Regions from separate parts of the Kitasatospora sp. NPDC051702 genome, predicted to be linked through region 2. Evidence: riboswitches for the same ligand, from Rfam matches in the RefSeq annotation. Region 2 holds a riboswitch; each other region holds the start of a gene.
The links. Region 2 has a riboswitch for cobalamin ahead of AB0N04_RS06515 (ribonucleoside-diphosphate reductase subunit alpha). Riboswitches for the same ligand answer to the same signal wherever they lie in the genome.

Region 1 (4,137 bases), on a different contig from region 2:
GGCGGTCTCGACCTTGGTGCCCGCGTTGAAGGTCTTGTCGACGACCTTGCCCGTCAGGACCTCCTTGAGCTTGGTACGCACGAAGGCCGGGCCCTTGCCGGGCTTGACGTGCTGGAACTCGACGACGGACCAGAGCTTGCCGCCCTCCAGCTTGAGGACCATGCCGTTCTTGAGATCGTTCGTGGAAGCCACGGGCGCACTTACTCCTGGATATAGCTGTCAAGGAACCAAGGGGTGCGTCCTGCCGCCGACGGCCCGGGGGCCGCGGTCACAGGGCGAGGAGCTCCTTGGTGGTGATGGTGAGCAGCTCGGGCCCGCCCTCCTCGAGGGGGCGCACCACGAGCGTGTCCTCGATCCGGACACCGCCCCTGCCCGGGAGGTGGACCCCAGGACCGACGGTGACCGGTACGCGGCTGTCCAGTTTACCCATGTCCGAAGGGCCGAGGCGCGGCGCCTCCCGGATCTCCAGCCCGATGCCGTGCCCCACCGGGTGCGGGGACGCCTCGGTGTGGCCGGCCGCCTCCAGGATCTGCCGCGCGGCCCGGTCGGGCACGTACTGCTCCACGCCTGGTCCGAGCGCCTCCCGGGCGGCCCGCTGGGCGCGGAACACCAGCCGGTGCAGCTCGACCTGCCAGGGCGCGGGGGCGGCGCCGATCACGAAGGTCCGGGCGGTCGAGATGCCGTAGCCGCGGTACTGGGCGCCCATCACCACGGTCAGGAAGTCACCCTCCTCCACCCGGCGGTCGGTCGGCTGGTGGGCGGGCTGCCCGGAGTGGCTGCCGGTGCCGACGGACACCGGGAAGGCCGCCCGGTCCGCACCGTGGTCGATCATCCGGCGTTCCAGCTCCATCGCCAGGTGCCGCTCCGTCCGCCCGACCAGGATCGACTCCAGGAGCTCGCCGAGCGCCTGGTCGGCGATCTCGGCGGCGATCCGCAGGTCGGCGATCTCGTGCTCGTCCTTGACCACCCGCAGCCGCTCCACCAGCCGGTCCAGGTCGGCCAGCCGGGCACCGCCGGACAGGCCGGCCACCGACCGGTGCCGGCTGACGGTCAGGTCGTGCTCCTCCACCGCCAGCGCCGCCAGCCTGAGCCGCGCCGCGGCCTCGGCCGCCGCCAGGGCGGTGTCCGCCCCGGCCGGCACCGGCACCTGGGTGACGTCCGGGGCGATCAGGTGCTCCCCGGTGTCGTCCGGCGGCAGGTCGTCCGGCAGCGCCAGCAGTGCGCGGTCCCTGGTGAGCAGCAGCGTCGCCCCGCAGGGCGCGCAGCCGGTCAGATACCGCACGTTCGCCGCCCGGGTGATCAGCGCCGCATCGGCCCCGGCCGCACTGCAGTGCTCCCTCACCCGCTCCCGCCGACCCGCGTACGCATCAGACATGCGTCGAGCCTACGAAGCCGCACCCCGTTCCGCCCGCCGAGCACTCCCGAGGGGGCACGTCGCCGCTGCCCGCACGCCCCGGCTCGCACCCCGGGCCGACCGGTTCGGGGCTGTCACTGCCCGGTCGGCTGCCAGCGCTTCTCGACCCCGGCCAGCTTCCAGTAGCCGATCGCCGCGGCCCAGACCACCACGAAGAGCCCGGCGATCGCGTACCCGACGTTGTCCAGCGAGATGTCCGCGATCCAGCCGCTCACCGGGTCGGTCAGGTCGAGCTTCTCGTGCAGCACGCCGACCAGTTCGATCGTGCCGATGACGAAGGCCACCGCGATCGACAGCCCCGTGATCGTCAGGTTGTAGTACACCTTGCGCACCGGGTTGGAGAAGGCCCACTGGTACGCGAAGTTCATGAACGTCCCGTCCAGCGTGTCGAACAGGCTCATCCCGGCCGCGAAGAGCAGCGGCAGGCAGACGATCGCGTACCAGGGCAGCCCGGCCGCCGCGCCCGAGCCCGCCATCACCATCAGGGTGACCTCGGTCGCGGTGTCGAAGCCCAGGCCCAGCACCATGCCCACCGGGAACATCTGCCCCGGCCGGGTGATCGACCGCGTCGCCCGGTTCAGCACCCTCGCCAGGAAGCCGCGCGAGTTCAGGTGCTCCTCCAGCTGCGCCTCGTCGTACTTCCCGGCCCGCATCGCCCGGAACACCTTGAGGATGCCCACCAGCGCCGCCAGGTTGAGCGCGCCGATCAGGTACAGGAACGCGCCGGAGGCCGTCGTGCCGACCATCCCCAGCCACTGGTGGGTCGTCGACTCGTCGTCCATCAGGGTGTTGGCCAGCTGGGCGCCGCCCGCCACCAGGGCGGCCATGATGACCACCATCGAGGAGTGCCCGAGGGCGAACCAGAAGCCCACCGACACCGGGCGCTTGCCGTCCGCCATCAGCTTGCGGGTGGTGTTGTCGATCACCGCGATGTGGTCGGCGTCGAAGGCGTGCCGCATGCCGAGGGTGTACGCGGTGATGCCCAGGCCCACCCCGAAGACCTGGGTGCCGACCGCGTAGTTGTGGGGCGCGACCAGGAAGAACAGCGTCCCGAACGCGACCACGTGCATGGCCAGGATCACGCCCATCAGTCCGGCCGTGCGGACGGTGTCCTCGCGCTTCCAGCGGAACGTCGGCAGTGCGGACGGCGCCGCCGGCGCCCCGGGGGCGGCGGTTTCGGGCAGGGTCATACGCGGATCACGCTCCAGCACCTCGTGGAAAGACTTCGTGAGATGCCGTGGCCGGTCTCCTGGCTTACGGGGCACCCGTACCCGCCTTCCCAGACGCGCGAAGCGCCCAGTGGCGTCGTGGATACGGACGACTCCCCCCGATCACAGTGGCGAGGGCCGCTCCGGACTGGGACCCCTGAGGGTCCGTCACCGGTCTTCCCGAGCACCACGGCGGGCAACACCGTAGGGGGCCCGGCTCCACCCATGCAAGGCTGCGCACCTGCGCAGGTGTCCAGGATCACAGGCCCCGGCCTGCGAGAATGTCCGCATGCATCTCGTACCGGCCGACCGCGCGGACCACCGCACCATCGACGGACACCGGGTCTGCGAGGCCATCGCCGCCATCGGCGACACCGCGCACGTCCGCACCTGGGCCGAGCGGTTCTCCCTGCTCGCCGACCCGGGCCGGCTCGCCCTCCTGCTCGCCCTGCACCGCGCCGGCCCGCTCGCCGTGACCGACCTCGCCGTCGCCACCGGTATGCGCGACCCCGCCGTCTCCCAGGCCCTCCGACTGCTCCGCACCGCCGGCGTGGTCACCGGCGACCGCGACGGACGCGTCGTGCGCTACCGGCTCGTCGACGACGCCCTGCGCCCCCTCCTCGACCCCTGCGCCGCCGCCGACCACCACGAACCCACCGCTGCCACCGGCTGACCCGCCCCGGACGGACCCGCCGGAGCGGGGCCGGATGAGTACGATCTTCGTGTGCTGAACCGCCTGCGGCGCCGGCCCCGGCCCTGGCCCGACGAAGACCGCTGGGAGACCTGGCCCGTCCGGGCCCGCGTCCTCGCGGTCGCCCGCACGCTCACCTCGGCCACCCGGGTGCTCGACGTGCTCACCCTGCTCGTCCGCCCGCAGCTCGGCGTCCGGTGCTACCTCACCGTCAACCCGGGCTCGGCGTTCACGGCGGGCCTCGGCCCCTACCTGGCCGACCAGCAACCCGCCGTCACGGTCATCCCGTGGGAGGAGGCCGTCCGGTACGAGTTCGACCTCGCGGTGTCCTGCGCGGTCCACGCCTCCATGCACCGGCTGCGCGCCCCGCTCGTCGTCCTCCCCCACGGCGCCGGCTACAACCGCCTGGTCGCCGAGTCCACCGGGGACGGGGTCAGTGCCGCCGGCCTGTCCCGTCAGGAGCTCACCCACCGGGGGCGGGTCTTCCCCGCGGTCATCGGGCTGTCCCACGAGGAGCAGTTCGAGCGGCTGGCGGCCACCTGCCCCGAGGCGCTGCCGCACGCACGGGAGGTCGGCGACCTCACCTTCTCCAGGATGCTGGCCAGCCGCGGCCGGCGGGACGCCTACCGCGCCGCCCTCGGGGCCGTCGACGGCCGGCGCCTCGTCGTCGTCACCTCCACCTGGAGCAGGCACTCCCTGGCGGCGCACTGCCTCGACCTGCCGCGCCGGCTGGTCACCGCGCTCCCCGCCGACGAGTACGCCGTGGCCGTGGTCCTGCACCCCAACGTCTGGGACCGGCACGACCCCGAACTGCTGCTGGCCAC
Region 2 (4,137 bases):
CCCGCCCCGGACGACGCAGCCGCCGGGCCCGCACAGGCGCCGGTGCCCGCACACCTGCCCGTGCCGGTGCCGGACGAGGCCGTACCCACCCCGGCCGCCGCACGGGCCGCGCGCGCCGCCCGGGCCGCCCACGCCCTGCGGGCCGCCCGGGCCGCCCTCGACACGGACACCCGTGACGGCGGCGGGCACCCGCTGACCACGGCGGACGCCGCCCCCGCGGCGCCCGCGGCCGGGACCGACCTGTTCCGCCGCGCCGACCGCTCGCCCGGGCCGGGCGCGGCGGGGGGCGACGGTGCCGGGCCCGGCGTTCCCGCGTCCGGGGTTCCTGCGTCCGGGGTTCCCGCGTCCGGGGTTTCCGGGACCGGCGGCCCGGGGACCGATCCGTCCGGGCCGGCCGTTCCCGGGCCCGACCTTCCCGGGCCCGACGTTCCGGCACCCGATGCGTCCGACGCGCCGCCGCAGGTGGCCCCGACCGGCGCCCCCGGCCCGGTGGACGACCAGGCCGTCGAGCTGGCGCCGTACACCATCCCGCAGGTCCCCGCGATCGGCTGGGACCCGGCCCCCAGCCCCCGGCGCCGCTGGATCGCCCGCGGCGTGCTCGCCGCCGTCCTCGTCATCCAGGCCCTGCTCTCGCTGCGCCTGCTCGCCGCCGCGCACCCCGACGAGGCCGCCGCCATGGTGGCCGGCCGCCAGCAGCTCGACCACCTGCTGCACGGCACCCCCGTGACCACCCACCTGGCCGAGCGAATACCCGGCACGCCCCAGCTGTACCTGCCGTTGGCCGGCGCCGCCGCCGACGCCAACGGCATCTTCGGCGCCCGGGTGCTCAGCCTCTGCTTCGCCCTGCTCACCACGGTGCTGCTGTACTCGCTGACCCGCCGGCTCTTCAACGAGCGGGTGGCGATCTGCTCGATCGCCGGCTACGCGGTGGTGCAGTCGACCGTCGTCGTCGGCTTCTACGCCGCGCCCGAGGCGCTCGCCGTCCTGCTGGTCGCCCTGGCGGCCTGGGTCACGGTGTTCACCGCGCGCCGCCCGGTGGCCCTCGTCCTGCTCGCCGCGCCGGTCGCCGCCCTGGCCTGCGCCGTCGCGTACTCCGCGGTGTTCACGCTGCCCGCGCTGGTCGCGCTGGCGGCGGCCACCGCCTGGCCGCGGCGACGGCTCGGCCCGGCCGCCCTGCGGTCCCTGCTGCTCGCCGCCGGCACGGTGGGCGCCCTGCTGCCGTTCGGACTGCTCGGCGAGGTCGCCGGGTGGTCCCCGGCCCACGGGCAGGGTTCCCGTCCGGGCGGCGAGATCCTGCTGAACACCGTCCAGTGGGGCGGCCTGTTCACCGTCCTCGCGGTGGCCGGCACGATCGCGTACGCCCGCCGCGAGCAGCTGCTCGAGTCGCCGGAGAACGACGGCGTCACCACCACCCGCGCCCAGCGCGCCCTGCTGGGCACCGCCCTGACCTGCACCGCCCTGCTGGTCCCGGCGGTCCACCTGGCGCTTGGCACCTCGGGGGCGCTGTTCCGGCACCTGGGCTTCGGGATGCTGCTCGCCGCCCCGCTCGCCGGGGTCGGCCTCACCCGGCTGGTCGGCGCGCACTTCCGCCACCCGCAGCTGGGCATCCTGGTCTGGGTCGCCCTGCTCGCGCTCGGTCTGGAGCAGTCAGCGCTGCGTTACCAGAACGGGCCCGACTCCGGCCGGCTGCTCGCCGTCCTGCGGGTGCACGCCACGCCGCAGGGCCACTACCTGACCGAGGTCGACGGGCTGCCCGAGTACTACCTCGGCGCCGTCAGCCGGCCCGAGCAGTGGACGTCGGCCCGCTCCGGGACGGACTACCGGGACGCGGCGGGTGTCGAGCATCACGGCGACGAGGGCAGCGCGGCCGCGATCAAGGACGGCTACTTCACCGTCGTGGTCCTGGACAGCACCGCCCCGGCCGCCACGGACCGCGTCCTGGCGACGGCGCTGGCGAGCGGCGGGCACTACCGGTTGATCGCCCAGTTCACCTCTCCGACGGGCGATTCGAGCACCTACAAGGTCTATCTGAAGCACTGAACGGCCGCCGGGCCCACCGTGGCCCACGACACGTCGGCCACAACATATGGTGCCGCCGCAGTCAGCCGCCACTAGATGTATGCTCACTCCTGCTGTCAAAGCAGGGGAACCCGGTGCGAGTCCGGGACTGCCCCGCAGCGGTGTGCGGGCGGCTCGACAAGCCGCGCCCGCGAGTCCGAGTACCTGCCGACGGTGTGCGCCACGGCCCTCCCGCAGAGGCCGCGCCAGCACGAGCAGTACCTTCCGGGCCTCGCGGGCGGGCCGGGGACGCCACCGTCGCGCGACGCACTCCTGCGTACGCGCCGTGCTCCCCTGCCCCGTTCGGCCCGGACCCGATCACCGCCGCCGATCGCCGCCAGGAGAGAGCGCCTTGACCACCGCTGCCTCAGCCACCCTGCCCACCCAGGGCTCCGGTTCCGCCCCCGCCGCCCCGACGGTCTCCGACCCCGGCGGCGCGCTGCTGCGGCTGCTCACCGACCGTAGTGTCGATCTCCCCCAGGTGGACCCCGGCCATGTCGCCGCCGCCGCGCTGCGCGGCCGCCACGCCGGCTCGGACTTCGCCGAGCTGCGCGGGCTGGCCGTGGACGCCGCCGCGTCGATGATCGCCGAGGACCCCCAGTACTCGAAGCTGGCCGCCCGCCTGCTCGCGCTGGAGATCGTCGACGAGGCCGACAGCCAGGGGGCGACCTCGTTCGCCGCCTCGATCGCCGTCGGCCACGCCGAGGGCCTGATCGGCGACACCACCGCCGCCTTCGTGGCCAAGCACGCCGCCGCGCTCGACGCGCTGATCGACCGACAGGGCGACGACCGCTTCGAGTACTTCGGCCTGCGCACCGTGCAGTCCCGCTACCTGCTGCGCCACCCGATCACCCGCAAGGTCGTCGAGACCCCGCAGCACTTCCTGCTCCGCGTCGCCTGTGGCCTGGCGGTCGGCGACACCGAGCAGTCCGTGCGCGAGGTGGCCGAGCTGTACCGCCTGATGAGCCGGCTGGAGTACCTGACCTCCTCGCCGACCCTGTTCAACTCCGGCACCCGCCACCCGCAGATGTCGAGCTGCTACCTGCTCGACTCGCCGCTGGACAACCTGGACTCGATCTACAGCCGCTACGCGCAGATCGCCCGCCTCTCCAAGCACGCCGGCGGCATCGGCCTGTCGTACTCGCGCATCCGCTCCCGCGGCAGCCTGATCCGCGGCACCAACGGCAAGTCCAACGGCATCGTCCCGTTCCTGCGCACCCTCGACTCCTCCGTCGCCGCGGTCAACCAGGGCGGCCGTCGCAAGGGCGCCGCCTGCGTCTACCTGGAGACCTGGCACGCCGACATCGAGGAGTTCCTCGAGCTGCGCGACAACACCGGCGAGGAGGCGCGCCGCACCCACAACCTCAACCTGGCGCACTGGATCCCGGACGAGTTCATGCGCCGCGTGAACGCCAACCAGGACTGGTCGCTGTTCTCCCCCGCCGACGTCCCCGAGCTGGTCGACCTGTGGGGCTCCGACTTCGACGAGGCCTACCGCAAGGCCGAGCAGGCCGGCAAGGCCGTGCGCACCATCCCCGCGCAGACCCTGTACGCCCGGATGATGCGCACCCTGGCGCAGACCGGCAACGGCTGGATGACCTTCAAGGACGCCTCCAACCGCGCCGCCAACCAGACCGCGCTGCCCGGCCGCACGGTGCACTCCTCCAACCTGTGCACGGAGATCCTGGAGGTCACGGACGACTCCGAGACCGCCGTCTGCAACCTCGGCTCGGTCAACCTCGGCGCGCACGTCGCCGAGGGCGCGTCGGCGGAGGACCTGCTCGGCGCGATGGACTGGGAGCGGCTGGACGCCACCGTGCGCACCGCCGTCACCTTCCTCGACCGCGTGGTGGACATCAACTTCTACCCGACCGTCGAGGCCGGCACCTCCAACTCCCGCTGGCGGCCGGTCGGCCTCGGCGTGATGGGCCTGCAGGACGTCTTCTTCAAGCTGCGGATCGACTTCGACTCGGCCGAGGCGGCGCGGCTGTCCACGCTGATCGCCGAGCGCATCATGCTCACCGCCTACGAGCGCTCCGCCGACCTGGCCGAGCAGCTCGGCCGCCACGAGGCGTACGG
Region 3 (4,137 bases), on a different contig from region 2:
CCGATGGCCGCCAACCTCGTCGCCGCCGGACACCGGGTGACCGGCTACGACCTCTCGGCGGAGGCCCGGGAACGGGCTGCGGCCCGGGGAGTGAAGATCGCGGTTTCCGCCGCCGAAGCGGTCGGCGAGGCCGAGGTGGTGCTCACCATGCTGCCGACCGGACGCCATGTCCTCGATTCCTACGGCGAGTTGACGGAGGCGGCAGCGGGAGCGCTGTTCGTCGACTGCTCCACCATCGCGGTCGGGGACGCCCGGGTCGCCGCCGACCTCGCCCGGGTCGCGGGGCACCGGGCCGTCGACGCGCCGGTCTCCGGCGGCGTGCCCGGCGCCGAGGCCGCGAGCCTGACCTTCATGGTCGGCGCGGACGGGCCCGACTTCGCCGAGGCCGAGCCGGTGCTCGCCGCCATGGGCCGCCGGGTCGTGCACTGCGGGACGTCCGGGGCGGGGCAGGCCGCGAAGATCTGCAACAACATGATCCTCGGCATCTCGATGATCGCGGTCAGCGAGGCCTTCGTGCTCGGGGAGAGCCTCGGGCTCAGCCACCAGGCCCTGTTCGACGTGGCCTCCGCCGCCTCCGGGCAGTGCTGGGCACTGACCAGCAACTGCCCCGTCCCCGGGCCCGTCCCGGCCAGCCCGGCCAACCGCGGGTACGCCGGAGGCTTCGCCGCCGCCCTGATGGCCAAGGACCTCGGACTCGCGGCCGCGGCGGCGACATCCTCCGACGTCCCCGCCGAACTGGGCGGCAGGGCAGCCGAGTTGTACGCGGCGTTCGCCGAGGAGGTGGGCGCCGGGCTGGACTTCTCGGCCATCATCACGACCCTCAGGAAGGACGACGCATGACGTTCGAGACGATCCTGGTCGAGCGCAGGGGCCGGGTGGGCGTGATCACGCTCGACCGCCCCAAGGCGCTGAACGCCCTCAACACCACGCTGATGAACGAAGTCGTGGCGGCCGCGGAGGAGTTCGACCGCGACCGGGAGGTCGGCGCGCTGGTGGTCACCGGCTCGGAGAAGGCCTTCGCGGCCGGCGCCGACATCAAGGAGATGCAGTCCCTGGACTTCGTGGACGCCTACCTCGGCGACTGGTTCGCCGCGTGGGACCGCTTCGGAGCCCTGCGCAAGCCCGTCGTCGCGGCCGTCGCCGGGTACGCGCTGGGCGGCGGCTGCGAGCTGGCGATGCTCTGCGACGTCCTGCTGGCGGCCGACACCGCGAAGTTCGGGCAGCCGGAGATCAAGCTCGGGGTGATCCCGGGCATAGGCGGCTCGCAGCGGCTCACCCGGGCCGTCGGCAAGGCCAAGGCGATGGAGCTGTGCCTGACCGGCCGGATGATGGGCGCCGAGGAGGCCGAGCGGGCCGGCCTGGTCTCCCGGATCGTCCCCGCGGACCAGCTGCTGACCGAGGCGCTGGCCACCGCCGAGGCCGTCGCGGCGATGTCCGCCCCGGCGGTGGCGATGCTCAAGGAGAGCGTCAACCGCGCCTTCGAGACCACCCTGGCCGAGGGCGTGCGCTTCGAACGGCGGCTGTTCCACGCGACGTTCGCGACGGCCGACCAGAAGGAGGGCATGGCCGCCTTCGCCGAGAAGCGCCTGCCGGAGTTCCGCCACCGCTGACCCGTACGGTTCCGGCACCTTGCGCGCGGCCCGCGGTGCCGTGTTCCGGTGCCGGAACCGTGACGTGGCGCACCGTCCCTTGACCGGATCTTCGCGTCTTCGCCATGATGGGCCGTCATGTTGTGACTCCGCCGACGGGGGAAGTCCGGTTCGAATCCGGCGCTGACCCGCAACGGTAGGCCGCCGACGTCCCGTCGGCGGCGAGCCCGAGTACCCGGCGGCGGAGGTGTGTCACCCCCTCCTCCCGTCGTGGTCTGCGGGCCGGAGCTCCGAGGGCTGCCCGGCGTGCCGCCGGCGCCCTCCGGGCCCCTGCGTCCAGGCCCGGAAAGGCAGCCATGCCCGCCCTCCGCCGCACTCTCGGTCTGCTCGCGATACCCGCCCTCGCCCTCGCCACCGCGCTCCCGGCGGCCACCGCCGCCCAGGCCGCGCCCGCCGCCGCACCCGCCGCGACCGCGGCCCCGACGATCCGCCCCGACGCCGCCGCGGGCGGCTGGCTGGCCCGCCAGCTCGTCGACGGCGACCACTTCGAGTCCGTGTTCAACGGCACCGCCTACCCCGACCAGGGCCTGACCGTCGACGCCGTGCTGGCCTTCGCCGCCTCCCACGGCTCCGACGAGGCCGCCGCCCGGGCCACCGCCTGGCTGGCCAAGCCCGAGATCCTCGGCGGCTACCTCGGCGACGGCACCACCGAGGCCTACGCCGGTGCCACCGCCAAGCTGCTGCTCGCCGCCGAGGTCCGCGGCGCGAACCCGACCGCCTTCGGAGGCGTCGACCTGCCGGCCCGGCTGCGCTCCCTGCAGACCGCCGAGGGCCGCTTCTCCGACCGCTCCCAGTGGGGCGACTACAGCAACGCCTTCGGCCAGTCGCTCGCCCTGATCGCCCTGCACCGCACCCCCGGCGGCGCCCCCGCCGCGGCCGTCGACTTCCTGGCGAACAGCCAGTGCGCGGACGGCGGTTACCCGGTCTCCTTCGGCCAGACCACCTGCACCAGCGACCCGGACGCCACCGCGCTGGCCGCCCAGGCCCTCGCCGCCACCGGCCGCACCGCCAAGGCGAACGCCGGCCTCGGCTGGCTCACCGCCCACCAGAACGCCGACGGCGGCTTCGCGGCCGCCGGGGCGACCGCCTCCAACGCCAACACCACGGGCCTGGCCACCCAGGCGCTGCTGGCCGGCGGACGCCTCGGCGCCGGCCTCAAGGGCTGGAGCCGGCTGGTGAAGTTCCAGCAGGGCTGCTCCGCCGACCCGGCGGTCCGCGGCGCCGTCGCCTACGACGCGACCGGATTCGACCCGGCCAACGGCGCCCGGGCCACCGCGCAGGCCGCGCTCGGCCTCGCCGGCACCCCGCTGGCCACCCTCTCCGCCGCCGGCGCGCGTCCGGCCGCCCCGACCCTGGCCTGCCCGGCGCCCGCCGCCCGCTGAGCCACCGAACTCCTGAGCCACCGAACCCCTGAGCCCACGAGGAGAGTTCCGATGACCGACACCCTCACCCCGGCCAGACCGGCCCGCCGCGCGCTCGGCTCGATCGCCGCGGCCGCGGCCCTCACCGCCGGCCTGCTCGGCGCCTCCGCCGTCCAGGCCCCCGCGGCCCACGCGGCCGCCTGCAGCGGCACCACCGGCGTCACCGTCGTGGTCGACTTCACCGCCGTCGGCGGCGGCGTCGAGACCGGCTGCGCACCCGGCGATCCGGCCACCGGGCTCGCCGCGCTGACCGGCGCCGGATTCACGTACGCCTTCCACCCGCGGTTCCCCGGCTTCGTCTGCAAGATCAACGCGCTGCCGGCCACCTGCACCAACCCGACCGGCAGCGCCTACTGGTCCTACTGGCACGCCCAGCACGGCGGGCCCTGGTCGTACAGCAGCCTGGGCGCGGGCAGCTACAATCCGGCCCCCGGCGACGTCGAGGGCTGGTCCTTCGGCGCCGGCGCCCAGCCGGGCATCACGGCGCCCTGACGTCCGGAGGCACCTGCCGGCACCCCGGAGCCCCGCGGGGAGGGGTGCCGGCAGCTCCGGCACGCCCTGCGGTGCGGCAGGAGGCGCCCGGCCGTCCTGATCCGCGCGGCCCGTCCCGTCAGGGTGAGCGGACCATCTGACGGGCCGTTGACTCCCACTCCGCTGACGTGGTCTGATGAACCGGTTTTTCACCTCGGTCCTCAGGGGAAGCCGGTCCAACTCCGGCGCTGACCCGCAACCGTAGATCCGCCCAGGGCGGATGAGCCGGAATGCCTGAACCGGGGTCTGTTCAGAGAGCACTCGCGTCGTCGCGGACTACGACGCAGTTCCGACGGCTGCGCGCTCCACCGGCAGCCGTCGGCTGCGCCGTTGCTCCCCGCGTCGACCGACCAGGGAGACGCCGGTGAGGGTCAGCAGCAGTCGTACGCGCCACAGGAGCCGGGGCACCACGTCCCTGCTGGCCGCCGCAGCACTCGCGGTCACCGCCTGCGGCACGGCGCTTGTCGGCCGGCCCGCCGTCTCGCTCGCCGGGGCGGCCGTCCCCGCCGCGGGCCGGACGCCGGACGTCGCCAGGG
Region 4 (4,137 bases), on a different contig from region 2:
CCTCGACGGCGGCGGCCGGGCGGACCGTCCGTTCGGAGGCCCGGCGGCCGATGACCAGGACGGCGGCCCCGGCACCGACGGCGGCGGCGGCCACGACGGCCGCGGTTCCCCAACGCATATCGCTCCCCGCTCTGACGGTCGGACGGTCTTGGACCGGACGGTGTTCGAGCACCAGTTCACCGGGAGGGCGGGCGGGCGGCCACCGGGCTGGGCCGTCCGGGGCACGACGGGGCGGCCGGCGGGGGTGTGGGCGGCGGGCGGGAGACGGGCGGGCTGGAGGGGTACGGGCGGCGGTTCGGCGCGGGCAGGCGGGGGCGGGCGGGGGCGGGCCGCGGCGTCAGACCGGGATGTCGGTCCGGCGCCGCCCGAGCAGCTCCCAGAAGCGCTCCGCCAACGGCTGCTCGCGGACCGGGTCCGGCACCGCGGCGGCCGGGGAGCCCCAGCTGCCGCTGCCCCAGTGGGAGGAGACCTGGTTCTCCTGCTGGAGGGCCGTCAGCACGGCCGCCAGGTCGTCCTCGTGGACCGGCACGATCCGGGCGACGGCCCGGACGTGGGCCTGCCAGCGGCCGTCCACGCACTGGCGCAGGCACCGGTCGAGCTCCTCGCGGCGGCCGGTGACGTCGACGAGCTCGCGCAGCCGCAGGCCGAGCACCTGGGCGAGCGCGTGGGTCTGGGCCTCGTCGCCGTCCCACCGGCCGGTCAGCTCGGCGTCCTGGTAGCGGCGCAGGGCGACCCCGATCCGGCGGGCGGCGGCGTCCTGGTGGAGTTCGCGGGCGACCCGGAAGTCCCGCAGCCGGGTGGGGCGGGTGCCCATCAACTGGACGGCGGGGCACCAGAGCGCGCGGGCCAGCGCGATGAACTCCTCCTCGGTCGGCCGCAGCTCGCCGCTCTCCCAGGCGAGGACGTGGGTGGGCAGCAGGCGGACGCCGTGCGCGGCCATCCCGCCGACGACCTGGTCGGGGGTCAGGCCGAGGCCGGCCCGGTGGGCTCGGGCGGCGCCCGGCGAGAACGGCACCGGGGGCAGGGCGGGGGGCTGTCTGCGTCGCATGGGAACGAACGGTAGGTGCGGGTGGCGGCGGGCCCCAGCCGCCGAACACACGAAGCGGCCCTGGAGGTCCCTACGGACCGCTGGACGATCGCACAGGGTGTCATGCCCCTGCGGGCGGGCGGATCGGAGGTACCGACGGAGGTGCCGACGCGGGCCCCGCCGCCCGTCGCCGCCGCCCGGCCGGGAGCCCGCGGCCGCCCCGCGGCCCCCGGTCCCGTGTGACCAACCCCTCCGTGACCTCGGTTGACTCCCGGTTCGGCCGCGTGATGGGATCCGGGGGCCAAACGGAGGCATGCAGAGGAAGCCGGTGCGAGTCCGGCGCGGTCCCGCCACTGTCACCGGGGAGCACGCTCGGCAGGTTGCCACGGCGCGCCGTCAGAAGCCGCTGGAAGGCCCGGGGGTGCGTCCGACCCGGAAGCCAGGAGACTCTCGCCCCCGCTACGTCGAGCCAGGGCGCGGACCCTGAGTGAGGACACGCACGCGATGCAGGCTGCCCCGCCCCGCCGGACCCGACGCTGCCTTCCGCCGCACCCCCCGGTCCCGCCGCACCCGGCCGCCGCCCCCGCGAACCCGCCGCACCCGACGTGCGCCCGCTGACCCGCGCGGCGGCGTTCGCGCTGGGCGCCCTCGCGGGCTACGCCGCCGACGCCCGCTACGCCGACCCCCGCCGCGGCCACCCGGTGGCCGTCTTCGGCTCCGCCGCGGCCAGGCTCGAGCGCCGGCTCTGGCGGGACGACCGGGCGACCGGCGCCGGCTACACGGCCCTGTGCGCGGGCACCGTGGCCGCCGCCGCGGTGGCCCTGGACCGCACCGCGGGCCGGCGCCCGCTCGGCCGCGCGGCCCTGGCCGCCGCCGCGACCTGGACGGTGCTCGGCGGCACCTCGCTGACCCGGGAGGCCCGCACCATCGGCCGCTCGCTGGCCGCGGGCGACCTGACGGCGGCCCGGGCCCGGCTGCCGCACCTGTGCGGCCGCGACCCGAGCGCGCTGGACGAGCAGCAGATCGCCCGCGCGGTGGTCGAGTCGGTGGCCGAGAACACCGCCGACGCCGTCGTCAACGCGCTCGTCTGGGGCGCGCTGGCGGGCACGCCGGGGCTGCTGGCGTTCCGCGCGGTGAACACCCTGGACGCCATGGTCGGCCACCGCTCGCCGCGCCACGCCCGGTTCGGCTGGGCCTCGGCCCGGCTGGACGACGTGGCGGGCTGGCCGGGCGCCCGGCTGACCGCCCTGCTGACCGTCGCCGCCGCGCCGCAGCCGCGCACCGCCTGGCGGGTCTGGCGCCGGGACGGCTCGGCGCACCCGAGCCCGAACGCCGGCCAGGCCGAGTCCGCCTTCGCGGGCGCGGTCGGCGTCCGGCTGGGCGGCACCCTGCAGTACGGCGAGCGGGTCGAGCACCGACCCGTCCTGGGCGCCGAACTGCGGCCGGTCACGGTGGACGACATCGAGCGGGCCTGCGTGCTCTCCCGGAGGGTGGGCGCGCTGGCCCTGGGTACGACCGTGGCGGGGCACGTCGCACTGCGACTGCTGGCCGGCCGCGGAAGCAGAAGCGGAAAGGGACGGGCATGAGCAACGCGCTGCTGGTCGCAGGGACGACCTCGGACGCGGGCAAGAGCGTGGTGACGGCGGGCATCTGCCGCTGGCTGGCCCGCCGCGGGGTCGCGGTGGCGCCGTTCAAGGCGCAGAACATGTCGCTGAACTCCTTCGTCACCGCCGACGGCGCCGAGATCGGCCGGGCCCAGGCGATGCAGGCGCAGGCCGCCCGGGTGGAGCCGGAGGCGGCCATGAACCCGGTGCTGCTCAAGCCCGGCGCCGACGGCCGCAGCCAGGTCGTGCTGCTCGGCCGGCCGGTCGCCGAGGTCGGTGCGCTGGACTACCGCGAGCGCAAGCCCGTCCTGCTGGAGCGGGCCCTGGAGTGCCTGGCGGACCTGCGCCGCCGCTACGACGTGGTGGTCTGCGAGGGCGCCGGCTCGCCCGCCGAGATCAACCTGCGCGACCGGGACATCGCCAACATGGGCCTGGCCACCGCGGCCGGACTGCCCGTGGTGGTGGTCGGCGACATCGACCGCGGCGGCGTCTTCGCGGCCATGTACGGGACGCTGGCGTTGCTGTCCGCGGAGGACCAGCGGCACGTGGCCGGCTGGTTCGTCAACAAGTTCCGCGGCGACGCCCGGCTGCTCGCCCCCGGGCTGGAGATGCTCCACGGGCTGACCGGCCGCCCGGTGCTGGGCACCCTGCCGATGCTGCCGGGCCTGTGGCTGGACGCCGAGGACTCGCTGGACCTGTCGACCGTGGTGGACCGGGTGGACGGCCGCGGCCCGCTCGGCGCGGACGTGCTGCGGGTGGCCGTGGTGCGCTTCCCCCGGCTCTCCAACTTCACCGACGTGGACGCGCTCGCGCAGGAGCCGGGCGTGCTGGTGCGCTGGGCGACCCGGCCGGAGGAGCTGGCCGACGCCGACCTGGTGGTGCTGCCCGGCACCCGGGCCACCGTCGCCGACCTGGCCTGGCTGCGCGAGCGCGGCCTGGAACCGGCGCTGAAGGCCCGCGCGGCGGCCGGGCTGCCGGTGCTCGGGGTCTGCGGCGGCTACCAGATGCTGGCGGGCTCGATCGTCGACGAGGTGGAGTCCGGGGCCGGCGAGGTCGCCGGTCTCGGACTGCTGCCGACGCGCGTGCGGTTCGGCGCCGAGAAGGTGCTCGGCCGGCCGGTCGGCGAGGCGTACGGGCACCGGGTCGAGGGCTACGAGATCCACCACGGGGTGGTCGAGGTGGAGGGCGGCGAGCCCTTCCTGGACGGCTGCCGGGTCGGCCAGGTCTGGGGCACCACCTGGCACGGCGCGCTGGAGAACGACGGGTTCCGCCGCGAACTCCTGCGCGAGGTCGCCGGATCGGCGGGCCGCGCGTTCGTGCCCGCGCCGGACACGTCCTTCGCCGAGGCGCGCGAGGCCCGGCTGGACCGGCTGGGCGACCTGATCGAGGAGCACGCGGACACCGACGCGCTCTGGAAGCTGATCGAGGGCGGGGTGCCGGCGGCCGGATCGCTGCCGTTCCTGGCGCCCGGGGCACCTGGGGAGTATGCATGAGTGACGTCCGCTA

Region 1: another riboswitch for cobalamin. It lies ahead of AB0N04_RS01985 (HoxN/HupN/NixA family nickel/cobalt transporter); the one in region 2 lies ahead of AB0N04_RS06515 (ribonucleoside-diphosphate reductase subunit alpha).
Region 3: another riboswitch for cobalamin. It lies ahead of AB0N04_RS27945 (peptidase); the one in region 2 lies ahead of AB0N04_RS06515 (ribonucleoside-diphosphate reductase subunit alpha).
Region 4: another riboswitch for cobalamin. It lies ahead of AB0N04_RS21860 (cobalamin biosynthesis protein); the one in region 2 lies ahead of AB0N04_RS06515 (ribonucleoside-diphosphate reductase subunit alpha).

What each region holds. Positions count from the first base shown of each region.
Region 1 is NZ_JBFAZB010000002.1:12,458-16,594, reverse strand. It holds gene efp (elongation factor P) at 1-192, opposite strand, end outside; gene AB0N04_RS01990 (aminopeptidase P family protein) at 269-1,375, opposite strand; gene AB0N04_RS01985 (HoxN/HupN/NixA family nickel/cobalt transporter) at 1,489-2,604, opposite strand; cobalamin riboswitch at 2,636-2,829, opposite strand; gene AB0N04_RS01980 (metalloregulator ArsR/SmtB family transcription factor) at 2,912-3,295, shown strand; gene AB0N04_RS01975 (hypothetical protein) at 3,347-4,137, shown strand, end outside.
Region 2 is NZ_JBFAZB010000005.1:36,531-40,667, reverse strand. It holds gene AB0N04_RS06520 (glycosyltransferase family 39 protein) at 1-2,040, shown strand, start outside; cobalamin riboswitch at 2,082-2,246, shown strand; gene AB0N04_RS06515 (ribonucleoside-diphosphate reductase subunit alpha) at 2,435-4,137, shown strand, end outside.
Region 3 is NZ_JBFAZB010000040.1:10,677-14,813, forward strand. It holds gene mmsB (3-hydroxyisobutyrate dehydrogenase) at 1-840, shown strand, start outside; gene AB0N04_RS27940 (enoyl-CoA hydratase) at 837-1,610, shown strand; cobalamin riboswitch at 1,707-1,847, shown strand; gene AB0N04_RS27945 (peptidase) at 1,946-3,031, shown strand; gene AB0N04_RS27950 (flagellar hook-length control protein FliK) at 3,083-3,562, shown strand; cobalamin riboswitch at 3,729-3,858, shown strand; gene AB0N04_RS27955 (prenyltransferase/squalene oxidase repeat-containing protein) at 3,966-4,137, shown strand, end outside.
Region 4 is NZ_JBFAZB010000026.1:37,504-41,640, reverse strand. It holds gene AB0N04_RS21870 (prolyl oligopeptidase family serine peptidase) at 1-118, opposite strand, end outside; gene AB0N04_RS21865 (transcriptional regulator) at 338-1,048, opposite strand; cobalamin riboswitch at 1,345-1,477, shown strand; gene AB0N04_RS21860 (cobalamin biosynthesis protein) at 1,633-2,613, shown strand; gene AB0N04_RS21855 (cobyric acid synthase) at 2,610-4,124, shown strand; gene AB0N04_RS21850 (putative cobaltochelatase) at 4,121-4,137, shown strand, end outside.